3 regions of the Providencia rustigianii genome follow, and region 3 is predicted to be linked to each of the others. Evidence: predicted binding sites of a transcription regulator. Region 3 holds the regulator's gene; each other region holds the start of a gene.
What was found. Region 3 encodes LexA, which represses DNA repair genes until DNA is damaged. Its sites were predicted from a motif close to TNCTGTATGTACATACAGNA; they were not measured.
Positions count from the first base shown of each region.

Region 1: mutH (DNA mismatch repair endonuclease MutH) is a predicted target of LexA. The motif match lies at 3,441-3,460, and genes of this name have one in related genera.
Region 2: sulA (SOS-induced cell division inhibitor SulA) is a predicted target of LexA. The motif match lies at 3,245-3,264, and genes of this name have one in related genera.

Region 1 covers NZ_LR134396.1:2,743,231-2,749,171, forward strand. The annotation lists gene leuC (3-isopropylmalate dehydratase large subunit) at 1-393, shown strand, start outside; gene leuD (3-isopropylmalate dehydratase small subunit) at 405-1,007, shown strand; gene sgrR (HTH-type transcriptional regulator SgrR) at 1,450-3,126, shown strand; gene mutH (DNA mismatch repair endonuclease MutH) at 3,692-4,375, shown strand; gene EL244_RS12645 (TerC family protein) at 4,438-5,175, shown strand; gene EL244_RS12650 (helix-hairpin-helix domain-containing protein) at 5,183-5,422, opposite strand; gene EL244_RS12655 (alpha/beta fold hydrolase) at 5,647-5,941, shown strand, end outside.
Region 2 covers NZ_LR134396.1:1,384,189-1,390,129, reverse strand. The annotation lists gene helD (DNA helicase IV) at 1-100, opposite strand, end outside; gene yccS (YccS family putative transporter) at 224-2,374, shown strand; gene EL244_RS06170 (TfoX/Sxy family DNA transformation protein) at 2,445-3,047, opposite strand; gene sulA (SOS-induced cell division inhibitor SulA) at 3,282-3,803, shown strand; gene ompA (porin OmpA) at 4,158-5,219, shown strand; gene matP (macrodomain Ter protein MatP) at 5,360-5,821, opposite strand.
Region 3 covers NZ_LR134396.1:502,894-508,834, reverse strand. The annotation lists gene zur (zinc uptake transcriptional repressor Zur) at 854-1,369, shown strand; gene lexA (transcriptional repressor LexA) at 1,479-2,096, opposite strand; gene EL244_RS02285 (diacylglycerol kinase) at 2,215-2,589, opposite strand; gene plsB (glycerol-3-phosphate 1-O-acyltransferase PlsB) at 2,715-5,219, shown strand; gene ubiA (4-hydroxybenzoate octaprenyltransferase) at 5,302-5,941, opposite strand, start outside.

The DNA.
Region 1 (5,941 bases), 1.6 Mb from region 3:
GCGATTGATAAAGTGTTTATTGGCTCCTGTACAAATTCACGTATTGAAGATTTACGTGCTGCAGCTGCAATTGCTAAAGGCAAAAAAGTGGCCTCTGGCGTCCAAGCCATTGTAGTTCCAGGATCGGGGCCGGTTAAAGCCCAAGCTGAGCAAGAAGGTTTAGACAAAATCTTTATCGATGCGGGGTTTGAGTGGCGTTTACCGGGTTGTTCAATGTGTTTAGCAATGAATAATGACCGTTTAAATCCGGGTGAGCGCTGCGCTTCCACCAGTAACCGTAACTTTGAAGGTCGCCAAGGTCGTGCGGGTCGTACTCACTTAGTCAGTCCAGCAATGGCTGCCGCTGCGGCAATCAACGGTCATTTCGCTGATGTTCGCGATATTCAAATCTAAAGGAGATAATTATGGATAAGTTTATTAAGCATGTTGGAATTGTGGCTCCTTTAGATGCAGCGAATGTGGATACGGATGCCATCATTCCAAAGCAATTTTTACAGAAAGTCACTCGTACCGGTTTTGGTCAGCATTTATTCAATGATTGGCGTTTTTTAGATGATCAAGGTCAGCAGCCTAACCCTGATTTTGTTCTGAATAAACCCGTTTTTAAAGGTGCCAGCATCTTGTTAGCGCGTGAAAACTTTGGCTGTGGCTCATCTCGTGAGCATGCACCATGGGCTTTAACTGATTTCGGTATTCAAGTCGTGATTGCACCAAGCTTTGCGGATATTTTTTATGGTAACTCATTCAATAACCAGTTGTTGCCGATTAAGTTAAGCGACCAGCAAGTGGATGAGATGTTCAATTATGTGAATAGCCACGAAGGCTGCCAATTTACGGTGGATTTAGAAGCTCAAACCGTCACTGCTGGCGATAAGACTTATTCTTTTGAGATTGATAGTTTCCGTCGACACTGCATGATGAATGGTTTAGACAGCATTGGCTTAACATTACAGAACGTCGCTCAAATAGAAGAATACGAGCAAAAGCTCCCCGCCTTTATGAATTAATCCCCAAGCCCACTTCGGTGGGCTTTTTCTTGCCCATTTATCGTCACATTTATCGTCACATTTATCGTCACATTTATCGTCATAAAAGTAGAACTCGATTCCTATAAACAACAACCTTTAATAAATCCTTCCCCATTAATTCCTAATATGCAATTATTCAATTAATTGCCTCTGTATATTTTTCAAAATAGTTCACGTTGTGGCAAGGCGGCAAAATGAGGATATCTCAGGGAGCATACTTTACCGAGTGAAGCCAACACAGCCACAGCGGGAAATAAGAAGAAAAAAAGCCAGCTAATGCTGGCTGGTAAAAATACCATTACTCAATAAATGGGGGAGTAAACCTGCAATAAACAGGTCAATAGAGCTACTTACTGACTTCTATTATCTACGGAATGAAATATATTAAAATTGATGCATTTTTTGCCGGAGTTCCTCTTTTATGTCTAGTTCTCGGTTACAAACCCAATTTGTCCGCCTATGGCAACATTTTCAGGGAAAAAACAGTGAAACCACCTTGCAGCACCTTTCTGATATTTTGTTTTGCTCACGCCGACATGTCCGCACGTTACTGAATAACATGCAGTCCCACGGTTGGATCAGTTGGCAAGCAGAAGCGGGTCGAGGAAAACGCTCCAATCTGATATTCCATATCAATGGGTTAGAGCTACAGCAGGCCCAAGCAGAACAATTATTAAAAGAAGAAAGTATTGATAAGTTAGTCGCACTGGTTGGGGACAAAGAAACTATTCGCCAAATGGTGCTCTCCGAACTAGAGCGTAGCTATCGGCAGGGTAAAAACCTATTACGTATTATTTATTATCGCAATTTTCCAAATTTATTACCCGGCACCCCAATGCGCCGCTCAGAAATTCATCTCATGAGCCAAATATTTAATGGGCTAACTCATCTAAATGAGGAAAAAGGGGAAGTCGAAAATGGGATAGCCCATCACTGGCAAGCGATGAGTGATCAACATTGGCGGTTCTACCTACGCCCTGCCATCTTTTTTCATCATGGTCGCGAGATGCAAGTTGATGATATTATTCATTCATTAATGCGTTTAAAACAGCATTGGCCATTATTCTCTCATATCCAATCGGTCACATCCTCCCAACCTTATGTGATTGATATAAAACTTAGTCATCCCGATAAACAGTTTCCTTGGTTATTAGGCAGTCCTCATGCAGCAATCCTGCCTAAAGAATGGGAAACATTGAATAACTTCAGCCAATGTCCTATTGGAACCGGTCCATATCAAGTGGAAATTAATACCTCGCAAAAGCTGACAATCCAAGCCTTTGACCGCTATTTTGGGTATCGAGCCTTACTGGATGAAGTGACTATTTGGGTGGTACCAGACCTTTCTGAGCAAATGGTTTGTACTACATTGAAAATGGATGGAGATAAACGCCATAATGATTCCTTAGAGAGCAGAATGGAGGAAGGTTGCTATTTTCTCTTGTTCGACCAGCGTTCCGAACTATCTCAGCGGGAAGATATACGTAAATGGTTATGCAGCTTTTTAACACCCGTTAATCTACTCGCCCATTGTGAATCTTTTTATCAACGCCATTGGGCGCCCGCATATGGATTATTGCTCCATTGGCACCACAGTAAAATGTTATCTCAACGCACCAAACCTAAAGATCTGACCGAATTAACCGTCACGTTTTACCGCCATCACCATGAATTTTTTGCTATCAGCCAGATCATGAAACGGGTTCTACAGACCCAAGGTGTCGAACTGAAAATCAATATTGTGGACTATGATGATTGGTTTAATGGAAATGCGAACAGTGATATTTGGTTATCCACCGCCAATTTTTATAAGCCTCTAGAGTTTTCTATTTTTGCCACTCTGTATGAAATGCCATTATTGCGCCAGTGTCTCAATCAAAACTTAGAGAATGAATTGCAGCAATGGCGGCAGCAAGCCTTGGATGTCGAGTCTTGGTGTGAAAGCCTGATTGATTCACAAGTTTTCCACCCTATTTTTCATCATTGGTTGGAGTTACAAGGTCAAAAAACAATGCGAGGTGTACGCATGAATACGTTTGGTTGGTTTGACTTTAAGTCCGCTTGGTTTAAACCTTCTGAAGATAATACACAGAATTGATGATAGTTATAAACAGCTAAAGTGAGTGAGATGAATTTTATTCACTTTTTCTGTGGATATCCATGTTAACAACCAGATAGTAATCAGGGCATATCCTAAATGTTATTTTTTAATAAAAAAAGAAAGGATTTAATAAATACAATAAAATCATTAGATTAAAAAGATTTAATGGCAATTATCCACTGTGGATTTTTGACCTATTATTGTTTAGGAGTCTAACTGAACAAAGATCAAGCAACGTCTGATTTATCCACAAGGAATGTACTTAAGTTAGTCTATTTCTGTGATCAAGTTCAACAAATTACGATAGTCAAGGCTGTAAATTCACACAGTAATCCTAATTTTTCACAGTTATCCAGAAATCCTGTGGATAACCTAGTGCAAGATCCTGTGATTATCTTGGGATGAATTTGGATAACCCTAAAAATATTTCATTCCCCAGACCATGATTAGTTAATATTGGTAAGTATATCAGTTAGTTAAACAAGTCTAACAATCAGTGTTATAATTCACTTACTCAGCGGTTATTTTATTGTCTATTTTTTAAACAAAAATTAAACTTTCTATGTCTTTTACACCACCTTTGCCACCTGAAAATGAAACGGCTCTGCTAGAAAGGGCTCAAGCACTAGCAGGATACACTCTCGGCGAACTCGCGAATATCGCAGGCATTGCTATACCTCCTAACCTCAAACGGGATAAAGGATGGGTTGGCACACTGCTGGAGTACTTTTTAGGTGCTACCGCAGGAAGCAAGGCTGAACAAGATTTTGCTGATATCGGAATTGAACTGAAAACGATTCCGATAGACCGTCATGGTAATCCCCTAGAAACCACATTTGTCTCCGTCGCTCCATTAACTGGAAATAGTGGGCTTACATGGGAAAACAGCCATGTGCGACGTAAACTGTCTCGAATATTGTGGTTTCCGATAGAAGGAGAGCGTCAAATTCCTCTCGCCGAGCGGCGAGTCGCTAATCCATTAATCTGGAGCCCTTCTCCCCTTGAAGAGCAATTACTGCGCCAAGATTGGGAGGAATTGATGGATCTTATCGTGCTCGGTAAAGTTGAAACCATCACCGCTCGCCATGGGCAGGTATTACAAATTAGACCCAAAGCGGCGAATAATAGAGCCTTAACTGAAGGTGTTGGTGAATTTGGGCAACCCATTATGACGTTACCCAGAGGTTTTTATTTAAAAAAAGATTTTACAGGTCCATTATTAGCGCGACATTTTAATCTCGGTTAATTCGTCAAGGCATCGCCTGAATCGTAGCAGACGATTATTTACTCAATTTTGAAGGCATAAAGATGTTTGAGTGGTTTTTAGATCCCAATGCTTGGATGGCATTAGCAACCTTAACAATCTTGGAAGTGGTGTTAGGGATCGATAATATTATTTTCTTAAGTATCGTGGTCAGCAAACTCCCAGCTCATCAGCAAAATAGTGCAAGGCGTATCGGGCTCATCGCCGCAATGGGAATGCGCTTAGCGCTATTAGCGTCTATCGCGTGGTTAGCTCGTTTAACGACACCATTATTTACCTTTGCAGAGCATGCTATCTCCGCTAGAGATTTAATTTTATTTGCTGGGGGACTTTTCTTGATTTGGAAGTCCAGTCAGGAAATTTTTGATACTATTGAAGGCGAAGATGATGAGAACTTGCTACAGAAAAAAGTGAGTTCATTTTGGGGCGCGATCGTCCAAATTGCCATACTTGATATTATCTTTAGCCTTGACTCAGTGATTACTGCGGTTGGCTTATCTGATCACCTCGTTATCATGATGGCAGCGGTGATCATCGCGGTACTGATTATGATGTTTGCAGCCAAACCAATTGGTGAATTTGTAGATAGATACCCATCGGTAAAAATCCTTGCGCTGTCTTTCCTCATTTTAGTGGGCTTTACCTTGATACTCGAAAGTGTACAAATTCACGTATCTAAAGGTTATATCTACTTTGCTATGTTCTTCTCCATGTCAGTGCAGATGCTCAATATTCTGCGCAGTAAAAAATGGAAAATGAAACAAAAACAGAAACAGCAATAATGTCATCCTAAAGTAAGGCGCTTTTTGCTGCGGCAATCGCGCCTTCAACTGCCTTTTTCGCTTGAGGGCTATTTTTCCAACAACTAGATCCTGTTAATGCCGCTCCGGAAATCAATATTTCCTCATAAGAAGCATCACTGAGTTGTTGTAAAGATGAGAATCCCATTTGTTCCAGTCGACTAATCACCATCGGTCCAACACCTTTAACTGACAATAAAAGCTGTTTTTCTTCTTCGGAAAATGACATGTAACTCCCTTTTGTCTGTAAAATCACGGTAATTGAGCGTATATTTTGCAATTAACCTATTTATTAATTTAAAATCCTATTATAGGTCTTATACTTCCTCAAATTGTGCTCCCTACGTGCTCATTATTCGCAATTTGAAATTAGATAATCATAAAAGTCATTGATGACTTTGCGATAAATACCGAAATGTCGCACTAGAAAATACTATCTTGCAGGTATTCATAATGTATAGCAATAAAATCACCAACACGCGCCATATGTCGATGAAATTGTCCGATGGACGCACACTGTGTTGGTATGAAGCAGGTCCTGAGCAGGGCTTTCCTGTAGTATTCTGTACAGGGGCAGGAATGAGCGGCATTCTTGGTTTTGGTATTGACCGTCTTGATGAACTCAATATTCGCTTAATTACCCCAGAGCGCGCGGGCTTGGGTCAATCGACACAAGATGAATTTAAATCCTTATCCCGTTTTGCCCAAGATATTCAGCAGCTACTCACTGCTCAAAATATTCAAGATT
Region 2 (5,941 bases), 880 kb from region 3:
GGTTATCACCACTAACTTCGATGCCTGCATTCAGTAAGCGAACCCGATTATAGGGATGCTGAGCCAGGCGCTGTCCAATCTGTGTCGATTTCAGTTCCATACGTTCTGCACCTGAGTAAATCATTTGTGAAAATAATTAAAGCATAATTGCTAATAGTTTTTTATTCTACGTAAACACGTTATTCTATGTAGTTAGGGATTTGTTTCACCATTGAGGTATTTTGTGCTAACGCTGCTGACGAGTTATCGCCGTGTGCTATATAACAGCCATATTCTATATTATATCCGAATACTAATAGCTCTGACAGGCACCACCTTGGTTCCATGGCTATTAGGGCTAGAGCCAAAAGTGACCATCCCTTTAACGTTAGGGGTCGTTGCTGCTGCACTCACAGATCTAGATGATAGACTAACAGGTAGAATAAAGAATTTAATTATCACGCTATTTTGTTTTTTTATCGCCTCAGTTTCTATTGAATTGCTCTTTCCTTATCCTCTGTTTTTCTTTTTGGGATTAGCAGTTTCCACCTGTGGATTTATTCTGCTCGGTGCTCTTGGCCAACGATATGCAACTATCGCGTTTGGTGCATTGCTGATCGCTATCTACACCATGTTGGGCGTACCCATATTTGAGACTTGGTATCAACAGCCTATCTTATTGCTGACAGGCGCAATTTGGTTCAACATTTTAACGCTCATTGGTCATATCCTATTTCCAGTTCGTCCACTGCAGGATGCGATAGCACAATGTTACCAACAGTTATCCGCTTATCTTGATGCAAAAGCTAACTTATTTGACCCTGATCTAGAAGATGACTACCAGCAATCTATCTATGATTTAGCGCTCGTGAATAGCACCCTTATCAGCACAATGAATCAAGCTAAAATATCACTATTAAGTCGTTTGAAAGGTGACAGAGGGCAAAAAGGAACCCGTACTACATTACAATATTATTTTGTTGCCCAAGATATTCATGAACGAGCTAGCTCATCCCATATACAGTATCAACAATTAAGTCGCCGCTTACGTCACTGCGATATTCTATTTCGATTTCAACGCTTAATGACGATGCAAGCTAGAGCATGCCAGCAAATCGCACAGTCCGTTTTATGGCGCAAACAGTATCAACACAATCCACGTTTTGAACGCACTTTTGCTTATATTGAAAATTCATTACAACTATTACAAAAGCAATCACCTGAATTACATGAAATTAAGGCTCTGCGGAATCTACTCAATAATTTGAAAGGAATTGACGTCCAGCTAAAAGGACTGAGTTTAGGGCAAATTGAATGGCAGCAAAACAGTAAGCAAATCGAGCAACTTTCAGATGAGTCACTGTCTGGTTTCAAGGATATAGTCACACGAATTAAACATCACTTGACGCCAAAATCATCGCTATTTCGACATGCGGTCAGGATGTCAGTATTGCTATGCACAGGCTACGCCATCATTCAGTTATTTAATATTGAAAAAGGATATTGGATATTACTGACTAGCTTGTTTGTTTGTCAGCCAAACTATAGTGCGACTAAACGGCGACTTGCTATGCGGATTGTTGGTACTCTATTAGGTATTCTAATTGGATTACCACTTCTGAATATTGTTCCTTCCATCGAAGGTCAGTTAACCTTAATCGTGGTCAGCGGTTTGTTATTTTTTATGTTTCGTAGCAGCCAATATGCGCAAGCAACCCTATTCATTACCTTGCTGGTTTTATTTTGCTTCAATTTGCTGGGTGAAGGATTTGACGTCGCTCTTCCAAGAGTCATTGATACTCTTATTGGCTGTTTTATTGCATTACTTGCCGTGAGCTTTATCTGGCCCGATTGGAAATTTCGCCAATTACCCCAAGTTGTACAAAAAACCATGGACAGTAACTGCCGCTATCTAGATGCCATTTTACAACAATATTACCAAGGAAAAGACAATAGCTTGGAATACCGTGTTGCCAGACGTGATGCTCATAATAACGATGCTGAATTTGCGTCTATTGTGTCTAATATGGCTTCAGATCCTAAGTCATACCAAATCACACAAGAACAAGCATTCCGTTTATTATGCTTAAACCATACCCTATTGAGCTATATCTCTGCACTCGGCGCCCATCGGGAAAAAATGCACAATGAAGATAATTTAGCGTTATTGAATGATGCGATTTGCTATATTGAATCCTCAATCCAAGTGACCTCTCTAGACCCTGCGATTGTGGATGAAAAATCAGAACATTTGAGACAAAGCCTGCTAAATAGGATTGACCATATTTCCAGTGACGATGATGAAAAAACTATACTTATCATGGAACAAACCAAACTACTGGTTGAGCTAATCCCTGAAATAAAATCCATGATTCAACAAATTAGTTTGTCATAAAATAAACTGATGAGCGGGTATTAAAATCCTAATAAGACGATATACCCGCTCCTTTTGTACCTACTAAGCACTAACTCACGTTATTAAACCATTTGATCAACTCTTGCTTTGCTCGAACAGGTAAAACTTCGCTGTGACATCCCTCTATTGCAGCCGCTAATCCTATTAATAACTTAACACTTAGAGTTTGTTTTCCATGTTGTTTAAGCTTTAAAAAACAGGCTTTTGCCCCTATCATGACGAGCTCTTCAGCACGAAATATTCCTATTTTACCTAATGCACGCTCCATCGACATATTCATATTGGGAAGATCTTTGATACGTACCGTTGCTGATGCTTTCTTTTGCGCTTCTTCATGTGCTGAACGATAAGCCAATTCAATAATATGACTCAATATTTCCACATTTGACCAAGCATTCTCAGGTAATTGATAATAACGTAACTCTAATGGAACCCCTTTTTTGCTGTATATCAGACGGTTTAAGCCTACTGACTCAAAATAACTTCGAGCAAACAAACATCCCCGCACATAAAATTGCCCATCTAATACCAGTCCTACTAAAATATTGTTGATACATAAGCAGTATCCACCAAAATGATTTCTCTTTTTTAACTCACCAAATTGCTTCAGCGTTTCTTGTAAAAGAGAATTTTTTTCCTTCTGTAATGACATATTTCTCAGTTCCTTCTGTTACCAAAATCACCATCTTCCTTGAAAAAATAAACGATAAAACTCTTTGCTTTTACAAACAATTACGACCTCTTAATTTTGAGAGTTTCAGTCATAAATGCCAAGCATAACTCAGATAAAAACCCCAAAGTTGCGAAGCGCTTTGTAAAAATAGCCTTGATATTGGATAAATATACAGTTACTGTATGTTCATACAGCATTGTAACGAGGTGAATTATGAGTATCTATTCTTGGAACAACACTACAGAACATTCTCTTAATAGTTATACGCAAGCGATCCCATCTACGGGTAATGTAAGCGACTCAATGCAACAAGGTATGGTTAGTGAATTGGTGTATGATGAACAGCACCCAATTATGGACTGTATACTGCTGCCAATGCTACGTCAGCTTGGTATTCAATCACGCTGGTTACTGTGGTTAAGCCCTAATAAGAAATTAAGTAAGAATTGGTTAGAACAAGCAGGTCTTCCGGTTAATAAAATCATGCAACTTAATCAAATACACTCAATTAACTCTGTTGATGCCATGGAAAAAGCTTTGAGAAGTGGTAATTACAGCGTCGTATTAGGATGGTTGCCAAAAATAAATGAACAAGATTTTATTCTTTTGCAAGCCGCTGCCAAAGAAGGTCATTCTATCGGATTCATCATGCGCCCAGAAAAAAATTATAATATGGCTACGACGGAGCTAAGACCACAAAATCATTTAAAGATTCATTCTAGAAGCTATCATTAATTCAGAATAAGATTTATCTTACCAAACTTTACCTTTTGTAATATTTAAGTAAAAACAACACTAAAAAGCATTGTAGATCAATTGGATAGAATACATTAGGATTATAGCCAAAATATATATATCTCTATGATTTTTACACTAAAAAAAGACTTTTTTTAACCTTTCTTGCTGGCTCTACTTGTATCTTTTGGAGTTCGTTGTAGACTTTAGCCTGTTAAGCTTATGGCATTATTTTTTTACTTTTCGTAAATTTTTGTGGATAATGCCAGCTGAACCTAGCAATTAAATTAAACCAATGGCAAATAATAAGGCTCACGAGGCCAAGCCAATATTGGATGATAACGAGGCGTAAAAATGAAAAAGACAGCTATCGCGGTAGCAGTAGCGGTTGCAGCGTTTGCAACTGTTGCGCAAGCAGCTCCAAAAGATAACACTTGGTATACTGGTGGTAAATTAGGTTGGTCTCATTATGAGCACGCTAAATTTACTGATGAAGCTGGTGATACTGTTGGTACCGGCAAAAAAACTCGTGACCAATTAGGTGCGGGTCTGTACGCAGGTTACCAATACAACCAGTACATGGGCTTCGAAATGGGCTATGACTGGTTTGGTAAAATGAAGTATAAAGGCGAAAACCCAGGAAGCGTGTCTTCAATGGGTGTGTCTTTAACTACTAAACTGAGCTATCCAATCATGGAAGACTTAGACGTTTATACACGTCTGGGTGGTATGGTTTACCGTACAGAAGCTAAAGTTAACAATTCAGGTAAAGAAACTGACACTGGCGTTTCTCCAGTTTACGCACTGGGTGTTGAGTATGCTATTACTCCAGAATTAGCAACTCGTTTAGACTACCAGTGGGTTAGCGGTATGGGCGACAAAGACAACATCGGTGTTAGCCCAGACAACGGCATGCTGAGCGTTGGTCTTGCTTACCGTTTCGGTCAAGAAGCAACTCCAGTTGTAGCTCCAGCAGTTGTTGCTGAGCCAGCAGCGCCAGTTGTTGAAAATAAACGTTTCACTCTGCGTTCAGACGTTCTGTTTAACTTCAACAAAGCATCTCTGAAACCAGAAGGTCAGCAAGCGCTGAACGAACTGTACAACGAACTGAGCAACATCGATCCAACTCAAGGTCGCGTGTTAGTAGTTGGTTTCACAGACCGTATCGGTTCACAAAACTACAACCTGCCACTGTCACAAAAACGTGCTCAGTCAGTAGTAGATTACTTAGTTGCTAAAGGCGTTCCAGCAAGCGCAATCGCTGCTGAAGGTCGTGGTAAAGAAGATCCAGTAACTGGTAACAAATGTGACGCAGTTAAAGGTCGTGCAGCTCTGATCGAATGTTTAGCACCAGACCGTCGCGTTGAAATCGAAATTCAAGGTACAACTGAAGTTGTAGCTCAACCAGGCGCTTAATTTATAGCCCTAGTTTGAATTTTGAACTGAATATAAAAAACCCCAATTTATTGGGGTTTTTTTTTGATTGAAATTTTTAATTCCAACCTATCTATCGCTCTTTTTATTATTATTTTACTACATGGCTCCTAACATACACATTACTTCTCTTTGGTTTCCCCTAAGATCGCCTGTAGATCGTTCTTCAATAAACTCATTTGGCTTTCATATTTATCTTTATGCTCAGCATCTTCAATTAACTGAATAATCGTCTCTGAAAGCGTTTTATTACGCTTTGAGGCAAGATTTGACAGCCGCTGCCATACCGAATAATTTAAATCGATAGATTTTTTCCGCGTATGTGGATGCTCCGCATTAAAATGACGTTTACGTCTCGCCCTGATACTTTGTTTCATGCGGTTATCAAGCTGAGGATCCATATGATCTGTAATCCACTTCAATACAGACACTGGGCTATTTTCCATTTTCAACAACAGCTCAATAGCTTCTTGCTCCGCACTTCTCTCTATATAGCGGGTGATTGTTTCTCCACCCCTGGATTTTTTTACCAGATATTCCCATTTCCAGCCACATTCAAGATTTTCAAGCTGCTGATATTTCATAATTTTTCCTGAAGAAAATCACACTTACCATTATATTAGCAATATTATAAGAAAAATGCTCAATGTGGATGACATTAAACCTAGCGCCAAAAAGCCAACATAAAGAAAATAACAGTAATT
Region 3 (5,941 bases):
TAGCTTTCCTACTTGATGAATTTCATTCAGGTTAGAGATTTTTTATATAAACGAGCTCCATCTCATTTATGTGATTTAAAAAACAAAACTCATTAAGCCAACATTCTCACGTCTAAATTAATTACTGAGTCATTCATTAATTAATTAAAATTGATATAGAACACCAAATGAATTCTGATAACTACCTTGTGATGTTTTCTGATGTCAATTCTACATATGTGATATTTGTTGTCAAAATCGACTCAAATACAGAGTTTAATTAGAGTTATCTTCTGGAATCTTGTAAATAATAGATATAAAAATAGATTTTGGTGAGAAGACCTACAGAATAAATGAATTACTTAGAAATATTTATATGAACACTTCATTTTATATTTAGAAAAATGAATAAATATTACAAAATAAACAAAATACACAGGAAATATAAAAATCTATATTTAAGATGATTTATAGATAAAAAAATAATTAAAAGTAAAAATTAAAGAATTTAAGTGAAATCATGACCAATAACTCACTATCAATAACTCCAAGAAAAATCACTGGTAGGATAAGTCTCAATTAAAATTTATCTCAAATAGTAACTAAAAATTTCAAAAAATGTTTCGCGTCGGTTAAATTTAAAACTCATTTTTTTTAAAAAAATGTAGCTATTAACAATATATTTAAAATAAAAATACTTTTCTCTACGAGAATATTTACCATTTATTTATTATCTTTTTTATTTATTAGCTAAAAACTGTTTTCTACTTAAAAAGAGTAGACTTTCTCTAATCATTTCAACCTCAACAGATACAAAAATTATGATAGACTGAGGAGAAATAAACATTTAAGCCTATCCTGTGGAGTCAAGTTAATGAAAAAAATGAGTGCAGATATGTTACTTGCAACAGCCAAACGTATTTGTGAGTCCAAAGGCGTTCGTTTGACCCCACAAAGAGAAACGGTATTACGTTTAATTGCTCAGCAGTCTCGGGCCATCAGTGCATATGACCTACTGGATTTATTGCGTGAAATAGAACCGCAGGCAAAGCCACCTACCGTTTATCGTGGTCTTGAATTTCTGATGGAACAAGGCTTTATCCACAAAATTGAATCAACCAACAGCTACATCGTCTGTCATCACGTTGATAATCCAAGCCATACTTCTGTAATGCTAATTTGCGATAACTGTGGGAATGTAACGGAAAGTGACGGCGTGGCAATTGAAGAAGCGATTATGGATTTAGCGGAAAAGCATCATTTTCATCTAAGGCATACCGTTGTTGAAAATCATGGCCTATGCAAAAATTGCTATGAAACTGCAATTTGCCAGGATCACGCACATTGCGGTCACGACCATCAGATACCGATAAATTTAAAAAAGAAGTAATAAAGAAGAGAAAAAAAGAGAAGTAACGTCTTTCTATATAAAGGAAGCTATATAGAAGAAGAGAAATTTAAAAACTATTGAGTCTGCTTCCAGACTCAATCATTCAACATCAATACCAATCACCGTTGCGAATAACCCCAACAGCCAAACCTTCAATGGTAAAATTCTGCTGACGTAAATCAACAATAATAGGTGCAAACTCTGGATTTTCTGCAATCAGCTCAACGCGATTACCCTGCTGCTTAAAGCGTTTTACGGTAACTTCATCTTCAATACGAGCAACAACAACCTGTCCATTATGGACATTCTGGGTTTTGTGTACTGCTAATAAATCACCGTCCATAATTCCAATATCTTTCATTGACATGCCATTCACGCGCAGTAAAAAATCCGCATGTGGTTTAAATAATTCTGGGTCAACGTGATAATGGCTTTCGATATGTTCTTCAGCGAGTAATGGTTCACCGGCAGCAACTCGGCCAATGAGAGGCAACCCAATATCATCATTAGATTCTTCTAAAAGCAGACGAATTCCTCTGGAAGCACCAGAGACAATTTCGATAACCCCTTTACGCGCTAAGGCCTTTAAATGTTCTTCTGCCGCATTAGGCGAACGAAAACCAAGGCTTGCTGCTATTTCAGCGCGAGTCGGTGGCATACCTGTCTGCGAAATGTGGTCACGCACCAGATTGTAAACCTGCTGTTGTCGAGCCGTCAGTGCTTTCATTCCATTCCCCTGTTTGTTTATACAGTCAAACTGTGAGTATATACAGGTAAATAGGGATTGGGAACCGTTAAATCACTCAATATCCGCATTTTTTACTGATATTTCTGTGTTTTCATCATTAAACGGCAAAATAACGTGACCATAAAATGGTTGCCCAAATAAACAGTGCTAAACCGATAGTCACAAAAACCGCTGCTGAACCAATATCTTTTGCCCGCCCAGAGAGTTCATGATATTCAGTCCCCACTCGGTCAACTACCGCTTCAATAGCGCTATTAATTAGCTCGACAATGGCAACAAGCACCACTGAGCCAATCAATAAAATCCGCTCTATTTGGCTAACATCCAAATAAAAAGCTATAATTATCGCTATGATAGCAGCAACTGCTTCCTGTCTAAACGCGGCTTCATTGACCCATGCAGCTTTTAAACCCTTAAGAGAGTATCCAGCTGCTTTAATAACGCGTGTAAATCCCTTGGTTTCACTTGCCATATTTTTTCCTTAAATTTCTAAACAATAATCAACTTTTGCGGTCAAAGTGAATTATCGATAACAGATCTGAACGCTGCTTTCTGGTATGATCACGCAGCATTTTTAACAAGAGGCTATAATCATTTATGTCACTATGGCGTAAAATATATTACAACATGTTGAATTTACCACTAAAATTATTGGTAAAAAGTAAACTAATTCCGTCAGACCCAATCGCAGAGCTGCAGCTTGATACTAACAAGCCAACTCTCTACGTATTGCCATACCATTCAAAGTCTGACTTGCTAACATTACGACACCAATGTTTAGCCATCGGTCTTCCTGATCCGCTGGTCGATAACGACATTAATGGAACAAAACTTCCAGCCTACGTCTTTATTGATGATGGTCCGAGAGTTTTTCGCTACTATTCACCAGATCCACGTAAAGAGTCAGTGAAAGTATTCCATGCGTATCTAGATTTACATAAGAATAACCCAAATCTTGATATCCAGATGCTACCGGCCTCCGTCATGTTCGGTCGTTCACCGGGTCGTGAAGGTCATAAGCCTGCACCACTGAAACTCCTAAATGGTGTTCAAAAATTCTTTGCTATCCTATGGTTAGGTCGTGATAGCTTCGTCCGTTTTTCACCCAGTATCTCATTGGGGAAAATGGCGCAAGAGCATGGTACAGATACGATTATTGCGAATAAACTCGCTCGAGTGGCTCGTATCCACTATTCCCGCCAGCGCTTGGCGGCCGTAGGACCTAAACTACCTGTTCGCTATGAGCTCTTCAATAAGCTTCTCGCTTCAAAAGCGATTGAAAAAGCCGTTGAAGATGAGGCCCGCAGCAAAAAAATTCCATTACAAAAAGCCCAGCAAAATGCAGTGGCGATGATGGAAGAAATTGCTGCCAACTTTTCTTACGAAGCTGTTCGTCTGAGTGACCGCGTACTTAGCTGGACTTGGAATCGCCTGTATCAAGGCATCAATGTTCAGCATGCAGAGCGCGTTCGCCAATTGGCTCAAGATGGTCATGAAATTGTGTATGTGCCATCTCACCGTAGTCATATGGACTATCTGTTGCTCTCGTATGTTCTGTATCACCAAGGGCTAGTTCCTCCACATATCGCAGCGGGGATCAACCTCAATTTCTGGCCAGCAGGTCCGATATTCCGCCGCCTTGGTGCATTCTTTATTCGCCGAACTTTCAAAGGTAATAAGCTTTACTCGACTATTTTTCGTGAGTATCTCAGTGAGTTATTTGCTCGCGGCTATTCCATTGAATACTTTGTCGAAGGTGGGCGCTCCCGCACAGGTCGCTTACTGCAACCGAAAACCGGTACTTTATCGATGACGTTGCAAGCCATGCTACGCGGGGATTCTCGCCCAATTACCATCGTGCCTATCTATATTGGCTATGAGCATGTTATGGAAGTAGGTACTTACGCCAAAGAATTACGCGGTGCGGAAAAAGAGAAAGAAGGCTTTATCTCGATGATCCGCGGTTTGCGTAAACTTCGCAATTTAGGTCAAGGTTATGTGAATTTCGGGCAACCTATTTCATTACCGCAATACTTAAATAATCGCGTACCTAATTGGCGTGAATCTATCGACCCTATTGAGCCTCAGCGTCCAAGTTGGTTAAACCCAACCGTGAGTAGCTTAGCAGATAACATTATGGTCAATATCAATAATGCTGCCGCCGCTAACGCAATCAACTTATGTGCGACAGCATTATTGGCATCACGTCAGCGCTCACTTACCCGTGAACAACTGATTGAACAAGTGGATTGCTACCTGCAATTACTGCGTAATGTGCCTTATACCGCAGATGCAACGACGCCAAATAAAACGGCTGAAGAGCTTCTCGAACATGCACTGCAAATGGATAAATTCGAAGTCGAAAAAGACAGCATGGGGGATATTATTATTCTGCCTCGCGAAAATGCCGTCTTGATGACTTACTATCGTAATAATATCCATCACTTACTGGTTCTACCATCACTGATTTCCAGTATTGTTCTGCATCATGAGCAAATTAGTCGCCAAGAAATCCACCAGCAGGTTGGGCTGATTTACCCATTCCTGAAAGCTGAGCTATTTATGCGTTATGACAATGATGCTCTGATCAGCACCGTGGACACCTTAATTGACGAGTTAAATAGCCAAAAACTGATCAGCTTGAAAGATGGCGATCGTGTGGCATTAAACCCACACCGTATCCGCCCACTGCAATTATTGGCGGCTGGCGTACGTGAAACCTTACAGCGCTATGCAATTACGCTGTCATTACTCAATGCTAGCCCAGAAGTCAGCCGTAATACTTTAGAAAAAGAGAGTCGCATGCTTGCCCAGCGTCTATCTGTTCTTCATGGTATTAATGCCCCTGAGTTCTTTGATAAAGCGGTCTTCTCAACACTGGTCGATACCCTGAAAGAAGAAGGTTATATCGATAATGATGAGACGGATATTTTTGCGACAAATGCGAAAAAACTGTATGCCGTGCTTGCTCGCTTAATGTCACCAGAGATTCGCTTAACTATTGAAAGTGTGAGCCAAACCGAGGAGCTTTCAGCACCAAAGGTAAGTTCAAAAGACACACTCAAAGATACCTCTAGCGAGTCAGAAGATAAGCAGGATTAACTGATTGAGTTGATTCTCTAACTGTAACAAAAAGGGGTAATGCCTAAGCATTACCCCTTTTTTATCGCATCTATTTTAGTGATTATAAATAGCTAATCACCATGCCAATAAACAGAATAAAACCCACATAGTTATTGTTCATAAATGCTTTGAAACAGGGTGCGCGTTCGCGATTAACCATCAATTGCTGTTGATACACAAACAAGGCTGACGTTAGTACCAGTGCGGCATAATAAACCATACCTAAATTTGCGAGAAACCCAATCACCACCAGTAATCCAACCATCACAACTTGCAGTAAACCAATGATCAGCTTGTCGTAATTTCCAAATAAAATTGCGGTCGATTTGATGCCAATTTTTAAGTCATCATTACGATCAACCATCGCATATTGGGTATCATAAATCACTGACCAAATAATATTGACCAAAAACAGTAGCCAACAAACAAGAGGTAAGGACTCACTTACTGCCGAAAACCCCATTGGAATCGACCACCCAAAAGCAGCACCCAACACAACTTGCGGTAGGTTACTGACTCGTTTAACAAAGGGGTAAATCCACGCTAATGCTAAACCCGCTACGGATAGCCAAATAGTCATCGAATTGAGTGTCAGGACTAATAAGAAGGAGAAGCCCACTAAACAAGCAAATAGGATTTTTGCTTCTTTTTCTGTGACGTCACCACTAGGCAAAGGCCGATGTTTGGTTCTTTCCACATGC